One region of the Paraburkholderia sp. GAS448 genome, then DNA from elsewhere that is predicted to be linked to it. Evidence: predicted binding sites of a transcription regulator. Region 1 holds the regulator's gene; the other holds the start of a gene.

Region 1 (4,420 bases):
GGTCATGCATATTCATTTTCCGCCGGAAATGCCAGAGTATTGCGCGAGGGATCTCGTGGTTGCCTTTACGGCTGTGGTAGACGGCAAGCGGGTTCAATGCGCCGTGACGGCAGAGGCGCTTGAAGATCATTTCGGCGCGGCGTCGCTGCGCGAAGACGATCTGCTCAGCGCGTTCGAAGCACACCGGTCCGCAATCGAACATTCGGCTGAGCGGATGTTGAAGGAAGTCGAAGGCAAGCCGGTGCTTCTGCATAGCGGGTTTTTCAGGTTCTGCCAGTGAATTTCCCCGGGCGGTCGCCGCGGCCGCTGGCGCAGCGCGCCTTTCTGGGGTGCGGACAAACCGCTGAGGCAGGCCATTCAGGCAGGCCGTTCAGGAGGCGAACCATGCGGGCGATGGTATTCGACGGCAACTCGGCGCTGCTACGCGAGATGGACGTATCCGACCCGATGCCGTCTGCGGGGCAGCTGCTGATCGATATCCACGCCTGCGGGATTTGCCGCACGGATCTGCATGTGGTCGACGGCGAACTGACCGATCCGAAGCGACCGGTGATTCCCGGTCACGAGATCGTCGGCACGGTCGCCGGGCTCGGCGCGGGTGTCGACGGTTTCGCCGTGGGCGATCGTGTCGGCGTGCCGTGGGTGGGGCGCACCTGCGGACACTGCCGTTATTGCCATTCACACCACGAAAATCTCTGCGACGACCCGGGTTTCACGGGCTACACGATCGATGGCGGCTACGCAGAACGTACAGTGGCGGACAGCCGTTACTGCTTTCACCTGCCGCCTCAGTACTCCGATGTGGAAGCCGCGCCGCTGCTGTGCGCGGGCCTGATCGGCTACAGGACCTTGAAGATGGCGGGTGACGCGAGGCGCATCGGCATTTACGGCTTTGGGGCGGCCGCGCATATCGTCGCACAGGTTGCGCGTCACGAGGGGCGCACGGTCTATGCTTTCACCCGCGCGGGAGACACCGCCGCGCAGCAACTCGCGCTGAGCCTCGGGGCGAGCTGGGCCGGCAGCAGCGGCGACGAGCCGCCGGAGGAACTCGACGCCGCGCTGCTCTTCGCCCCGGTGGGCGCGCTGGTGCCGGTTGCGCTCAAGGCGGTGGCGAAGGGCGGCATCGTCGTGTGCGGCGGAATTCACATGAGCGACATTCCGTCGTTTCCATACGCGTTCTTGTGGGGCGAGCGGCGCGTCGTGTCGGTGGCGAACCTGACGCGTGAAGACGGCGCGGCTTTCATGAAGCTGGCGGGCGAGAAGCGCCTTGTCATTACGACAACGCCCTATCCGCTTGGCGACGCCAACCGGGCACTCTCAGACCTGCGTGAGGGACGGCTGGCCGGCGCGGCAGTCCTGTCGATGAGGTGACGCAGAAGCGGACGGACGCTTCGCCGCCCGGATGGCGCGTCTGCCGGTTTCGCGTCGACGTGCCGCTGGATATCGCCGTGTATCGCAGGAGGTCACTCGACGCGTACAAACAGGCTCAAACCCGCTCGAGTCCTTCCGGATCGAGGATGCGAATCTGTTTGCCGCGCGCATCGACCAGTCCTTCCCGCTGGAATTTCGAGAACATGCGGCTGACGGTTTCGAGTTTCATGCCGAGATAGCTGCCGATTTCCTCGCGCGTCATCCGCAGGTTGAACTCCGCCGACGAGTAGCCGCGAGCCTTGAGCCGGGCCGACAGATTGAGCAGGAAAGCTGCGACGCGCTGCTCGGCCGACATCGTGCCGAGCAGCATCATCAGGACGGATTCGCGGACGATCTCGCTGCTCATCATCCGGTGCACGTGCTGCTGAATGCCCTTGACCTCCCGGCACAACGATTCGAGCAGGTGAAACGGGATGATGCAGACGTTGCTGTCTTCGATGGCGATCGCATCGAAGCTGTGATGGCCCGTGCTCACGCCATCCAGACCGAGCGCATCGCCCGCGAGATGAAATCCCGTCACCTGCTCGCGTCCGTCGCGATGCATGACGACGGTCTTGAACGACCCTGCGTGCACCGCGTAGATGCTCTGGAAAGCATCGCCCGCGCGATAGAGCGCCTCTGCCTGCCTGACCATGCGCGTCGAGCAGATGATCGCGTCGAGTCGTTGCAGTTCGAGCAGTGAGAGGCCTTGCGGCATGCAGACCGCGCGCATCGCGCAGGTCGAGCAGCGCGCGGCCGGCCGCAGGGCGCTGTTTGCGGCGCTGGCTACCCAGGGTGCGGGCGATACCGGCGCTGCGGGCAGGGCAACCGGCGCGGCGACGGGGTAGTCGGCTACGTCAGACATGATGTGCTCCTCGTTCCTGGGTGGTGCGAGCGAAATGCTCGCGCGCAATGTGCTCGATCGTGTCGCGGGTCAGCTCGAACTCGCTGGATCTGTCGAAGAAGTCGTGCGCTCCGAAGGCCATGCAGGCGGTGCGAAACGACGCGTTCGCGTTATCGGGAATATCGCAGGTCATGCGCTGCAGTATGGGAGGCACCGACCCGAAAACAAATCGTCCGTGTATGAAGTTGGCGTAGGCGGCGCGGAAGGTGTGTAGGGAAATGCCTACAAAAGAGGACCGATCAATGCCGCTTTGGAAGCGTCCCGGTTGCTCGGGCAGCGCGGCAGCCAAACCACGCCGGTACCCACGGCAATCAGATCTCGTCGTCCTCGCCGAAAAGCTTGTGGCGCACCGCATAGCGCACGAGCGCGGCTTCGTGCGGCATCTGCATCTTTTCAAGGATGCGGGTCTTGTAGGTGCTGACTGTCTTCGCGCTGACACACAGCTCCAGGGCGATTTCGGAGATCGTCTGGCCGGCCGCAATGCGTCGGAACACATCGAACTCCCGGTCCGACAGACGCTGATGCGGCAGCGTATCGACCGGTTCGTTGAGACTCTGCGCAAACTGCTCCGCCATCGCAAGGCTCACGTAGACGCCGCCGCTTGCGACCTTCGTGACCGCCGAGACCAGTTCGGCGCTGGCGCTTTCCTTCGTCAGATAGCCTGACGCGCCAGCCTTGAAGGCACGCACCGCATATTGCTGTTCCGCATGCATGGTCAGCACGAGGATGCGCAAGGCAGGCTTTTCGTCCTTGATCTGCCTGATGAGTTCGACGCCGTTGCGGCCGGGCATCGACAGGTCGAGCACCAGCACGTGGGCTTGCGTGCCGCGGATCAGCGCGATCGTGCTCGCGCCGTCGTTTGCCTCGCCGACCACCTCGAAGCCGCTTGCGTTCTGCAGGATATGCCGCAGGCCATCACGCACCAGCGTGTGGTCGTCGGCGATCAGCACCTTCGTCATGGCGGGTCCTCTTCGAGTTTTATCGCCTGTAGCGGGAACGTGACCGTGATCGCGAAGCCTTTCCCGTTCGCTGTGTCGATTTCGACGGACCCGCCCAGCATATGCACCCGCTCGCGGATGCCCAGCAGGCCAAAGGACTTCTCCGCCCGCGTATCGCGCTCGCCCGCGCCGTGTCCGTTGTCGACGATCCGCAGCACACAGGACGCGTCCTCGATGCGCATTGTCAGCATGACGAGTGTAGCGTCGGCATGCTTCGCGACGTTGGTCAGCGCTTCCTGCACGATGCGGAACAACGCCGTCGCGCCGTCGCGCGTGAAGCGGGTCTCGCCGGTTTCGATGCGGCGTTCGACGTCGATGCCGTAACGGCTCGTGAAATCGCTGGCGAGCCATTCGATTGCCGGAATCAGGCCGAGGTCATCCAGCATCACCGGCCGCAGGTCGGCGGCGATCCGCCGGACGGATGCGACCGTCGCGTCGATCAGCCGGCGCATGCCGTGCAACTGCCTGAAAATTTCGGGCCTTAAGGCGGGATCAGCGGTGAGCGCCATCTCGACCGACGAGAGATCCATTTTCAGCGCCGTCAACTGCTGGCCGAGATCATCGTGCAACTCGCGGGCGATGCGGGTTTTTTCCTCTTCACGCACATTCTGAAGGTTCGCGGACAGTTCGCGCAGTTCTTCGCGTGAGCGCTTCTGGGCATTGTCGGCTTTGACGCGTTCCGTCACGTCGCGCAGCATCACCGTGTACAGCTTGCCGGTCGCGTCGCGAATCTGCGAAATCGACGCTTCGATCGGGAATTCCTCGCCGTTCGCCCGCAATCCGAACAGCACACGCTGCCGGCCCATCTGGCGATCCGATACCCCGGTCACGCCGAACTGGTCGACGTGCCGCGCATGGGCGGCACGAAACCGCTCGGGGATGAACCGGGAGAGCGGCGAGCCGATCGCATCCATCGCCGAGCAGCCGAACAGCCGCTCGGCCATCGGATTGAAGATGACGACGCGCTGGCTTTCATCGATGGTAATGATCGCTTCCATCGACGAACGGATGATGCCCATCATGCGCGCTTCGTTGAGTGTCGAGCGGGTCGGCTCTTCACGGTTGGCGCGAGCCGCACCGGCACGTTCGCGGGCGATGAGAAACGCGA
Region 2 (4,420 bases), on a different contig from region 1:
AACCGGGTCCTCCAGCCACAGTGTCGTCATTTCGGGCGCCGCGATAAAATCCACAATGCTTCCCATCCAGGCCGGCGAGGAACTCGTAAGGAACGCGGAAGTCGAGGGTGTCAATCGATAGCGCCCCACCTCTTTCTGCAGGAACCCCTGCACTGTCAGGTAGTCGCACAGCATGCGCACACCGCGCTCGGAGGCCTGCACACGCTTGGATATGAGCTCCAGCTCGCCGTTCTCACTCGCGATCGCGGTGAACAGATCGAGCGCAAGCGCGGCTTTCATCGCAGCCGTCTTCTGATATCCGCTTACGGCATCTACGAAGGCGTCTGGAGAGATGTCATCCATAGTCAAAGTCCTTTCGCGAGATATCCTGCAAACAGAATTCAAACCGAGTCTTTCCTGGTGAAAGATCGGGGATCAACGCGCGGCTCTTCCGCACGAGCAGGTAGGATAGTACTCCCGGTTGCTTATGATGAGCCGCTAGCCGACGAACGGCTTCACGGGACGGGCCTTCGGTCGTGAGAGGCAGCTAGCGGCCAAGAAGGGCCCTTCGGGTTGGGCCGGTGAACGTCTGCTGATAAGCTGCAAGCTGTCTTCTCGGGACTTGCGCCAGATAATTTGTGGACTTGTTTGCGGGTGCAGACCTTTCTGTGGCCAAGCCCTCACGGTGGTGGGACCAGTCCAGCTACCTGATACCCCTGAACTGAGTTCTCACTGGTGCTGCATTAGACGCTCGGCGCGCACCTCAAGCATGCCGCCGGCATCCGCGCCGACTCCCCGCGGTTAGTCAGTCAGCAACCAATCGCCGGTGCTGGCGTGCCCGATCAATGCCCGGAGTCGAAGGTCATTCATCCGCTTGTCGCAGATAGAACGCGTCGAGAAACTCGTTCATCAGTGCCGCTATGTCATCCACTTTTTCATCAAGTGCAAAGTGGCCTGCGTCGAGCAGATGGACTTGCGCATTTGGCAAATCACGCTGGTAGGCAGCAGCTCCGGCCGCAATGAAGGATCTGTCGTAGCGTCCCCACAGGATGAGCGCGGGAGGCTGTTGCGTTCTCATCCATTCTTGCCAAGCTCCATAGGCCGCCACGTTCGTACGGTAGTCATAAAGCAGCGCGGCCTGGATTTCAGACTGGCCCGGACGATTGAGAAACGCGTACTCGTCCGTCCAGGTGTCCGGGCTGTAGCGTTCGGGGTTCGGGCTCTCACCGTCGTGACGATATTTTGTACTTTCGAACGATGTGAACGCGGTGAACACTTCTGGACGCGCGGCAGGATCAGCCCAGTACTCCTTGATGGCCGTCCACTTTTGCCCGAGACTTTCCTCGTGGCTATTGGCGTTCTGGATCACTAGCGCTTCAAGACGCTCGGGATGTGCCAGCATGATTCGGAATCCGATCGGACCACCGTAGTCCTGCAGATAAAAGCTGTAACGGTCGATGCGAAGCTGTTCGAGTAGGCCATCGATCGTCTCGGCGAGGTGATCGAACGTGTAGGCGAACTGCGAAGGCGGCGGTGCGTCGCTGTGGCCGAAGCCAGGATAGTCCGGTGCGATAAGGTGGTAGTGTGTCGCGAGCAGCGGAATGAGACTATCAAACATCCGCGACGACGACGGAAACCCGTGAAGAAGCACGATGGTTGGTGCGTCTTTGGGCCCCGCCTCTCGATAGAAGACGCCAACACCTTTAACTTCCGCTCGGTGATAAGTGAGGGTCGATGAGGACGATCCGCTCGGATCAGTCCTGCGTGGGCGGGAATCGGTAGGCGGACTCTTTGTATTCATGGTGACTCCGTTATTAGGCAACGTTGGAGCGGCAAGTTAAGTCTGCGCCCTTCATTCCTTCGAAGCAGACGACATTGCTCGTCAGTGCGCGACATCAGATGGCGATGTCAAGGCTACGGCGCAATTGAATCAGATCAGCCCGCAATTGTTCAAATGACTGACGGTTGATGCCGGTGGCCGTTTGAGGGGGCGAAGTGATGTCATACTTGCAACAATTGGCTGACTGCGTCGCACCGCTACGCAAGGCGAGCATGGGCGTGCTTTTGGTGCTCCTTGTCATTGCTGTGTTCGGCGTCCCGTTCTTCGCGGAACCGGGCCTGATAGGCCGTATTGCGCAAGACATGATGCTCTCGCTGGTCCTCCTGGTCGGCGTGGTATCGGCAACAGAGCGACCTAGAGCCTTCCTGCTGATCGCCCCGGTCGCTCTCCTTGCCATTGTCGTGCGTTGGGCCAGTTGGTTAGTTCAGGCCAATCTCACACTGGAAATACGTGACGCCACCACGCTCGCTGCGGTCGCGCTGATTAGCGTAACCATTGGAATGAATGTGTTCGGCCCAGGCAAGGTGACATTTGACCGGATCCACGGAGCTATTGCTCTTTATATATTGGTAGGCGTGGCTTGGGCCCAAGCTTACCAACTCGTCAGTATCCTCGTTCCCAAGGCATTCTATAGTGCGTCCCTCCACACAAATTCACTGGATCGCTCGACCTGGATCTATTTCAGTTTTGTCACGTTGACCACAGCAGGTTAAGGCGACATTCTGCCCGTCGCGCCTCAGGCGAGATCACTCACGAATCTTGAGGCGCTAGTTGGCCAGCTCTATCCTGCTATCGTGCTCGCGCGAATTGTGTCATTGCACTTAGGGGGCGGTGAATCCGGCTCATCCAAATCCTGACGGGATAGTCCGCGCGATCCCATTTTTCAAAGGATGACATACGTATGGGCCCGCGGCGGCGTAGCATACTTTTCTGATCACCGGGCTCATGCTAAGAGCCTGTGGCCGCTGTGCATTCCATTGCCGCCCTTACCTGAATGACGGTTCGACTGGGTCGGGTATCGCCCATCGGTGGAGGTAGTTTCCTAGAACCAGTTGCTACCTTTCGACACTTCGGGTCTCGCCTGCAAACCCGTTTGGCAACGTTTTCATCGGTCAGAGTGGCACGCGAGATGCGAAGAGATCGAGTCTTTCATTACGACTCTTTGTGTTGCACGATCACATGAGCCGTGAGCGTTCGGCCCTTCCAGAATACGGCGTGCACACGCGGTTGCAGGTGACGCAGCAAATTCGCGCCCACGTTGTCGAATCCGAGCAAAACTGCGGGACTTCGGCCCGTTCCAGCCAACCGCTCTATCGTATCGAAACGTGGAAACCCATAGCCGCACAGGAATTCCATGATTTCATTATCGGTGGTATCGGTTTCGACATTGGCTATCCAGAATATGGCCATAGTGACGTCCTCCGGAGCATAGCCTTTACCTCGTCTCATTGTAGACGGTAAGCCGCGTACTATGGCGACAAGCGTCGCTTGCCGACGCATGGTCTCGCGAGACGCTTATATCAGGCCCAGCGGCGGCGTTAGTCGGCAGGCGCGATGGCAACGTTAGGCACCAGCACGCGTCCGAATGGCCGCTGTACTTTTGGAAGCAGCCGCCGTAGTTGCACCAGACCGGACCGAGCGGCAGAAACGGGTCGGCTACGGTCCTCCGCGCGATGCGCGGTTTGGGAGTTCGGGCGTTCGGCGTCATCGGGCAGAATTCGGCCAGGAGCCGCCCGCAGCGGATTGACAAACATTCCCTTTCGGGCGACCGGAGATCTTCGGAAAGGAGACATTTGCGCCGATTCCCGTGTCGCGGGCACATCTGCCATACAGACCATTCTCCGTTTTTCGATAGGGGCCAGCCGCGATGTCTGTTTCTGCGTGCCGCGAACTGGCGCAATCGACGCCACGCCATGCTTTCCCTCGGATCCCAGAGAAGCGAATCGCGCGTAGGTGGCAAGCGGTGCGCTCCGTTGCGCCGACATGCGACCAAGGTCCAATAGCAGCGTTGCCACTGGTCATATATGATCTATCTGTGGATGGCAGCCGTTGATCGTGACGTCGTCCCGGGAACGCGCCTGATCCTGCCGGACGGCGGCAAGCCGCGTTGCGGGGACTCGCGGAACCCTTTACCGGACACACTGTGCGGCGCGTTCGTCCCATGACCGGTAGCCGGCGCGAACTATTGGACCAAGATTCCTATACCCCGTGACCGAGCTCACTGATACGCTGGGTCAATCACGTCGCGGTTCCCACTCCGATCGCGCCGTGCATCGTCGCTGTCGCCGGCCAGTCATGTAGACCTGACCATGAGGGGTCCATTCATCCACTGGACGCTTCGGCACGCCGGCGCCGTCGCGCTCCTGCTTCTGGCGATCACGGCGCAAGCGCAGGAGCTGGAGCCGCGCAGCTATTCGCCCTCACCGATCGGCACGAACTTTCTTGTCGCCAGCTATGCATATCTGTATGGCGATGTGCTGACGGATCCGTCTCTGCCCATTACCGGCGTGCAGGCGAAGATCAGCATCGTGTCGCTCGCCTACTCACGCACGTTCGCGCTGGCTGGCCACACGGCGTCGCTCGCGTTCGCGATGCCCTTCA

What was found. Region 1 encodes FNR, which switches genes on or off when oxygen is low (the NO sensors DNR and NnrR bind a similar motif). Its sites were predicted from a motif close to TTGATNNNNATCAA; they were not measured.
Region 2: a site for FNR is predicted at 1,905-1,918, ahead of P3T23_RS33010 (potassium channel family protein). Genes of this name have one in related genera too.

What each region holds. Positions count from the first base shown of each region.
Region 1 covers NZ_JBNDKT010000008.1:39,764-44,183, reverse strand. The annotation lists gene P3T23_RS16845 (DUF1488 domain-containing protein) at 5-280, shown strand; gene P3T23_RS16840 (zinc-dependent alcohol dehydrogenase family protein) at 385-1,371, shown strand; gene fnr (fumarate/nitrate reduction transcriptional regulator Fnr) at 1,487-2,275, opposite strand; gene P3T23_RS16830 (hypothetical protein) at 2,268-2,603, opposite strand; gene P3T23_RS16825 (response regulator) at 2,626-3,273, opposite strand; gene P3T23_RS16820 (PAS domain S-box protein) at 3,270-4,420, opposite strand, start outside.
Region 2 covers NZ_JBNDKT010000025.1:2,818-7,237, reverse strand. The annotation lists gene P3T23_RS33020 (class I SAM-dependent methyltransferase) at 1-342, opposite strand, end outside; gene P3T23_RS33015 (alpha/beta fold hydrolase) at 842-1,780, opposite strand; gene P3T23_RS33010 (potassium channel family protein) at 1,978-2,532, shown strand; gene P3T23_RS33005 (RNA-binding protein) at 2,972-3,229, opposite strand; gene P3T23_RS33000 (transporter) at 4,129-4,420, shown strand, end outside.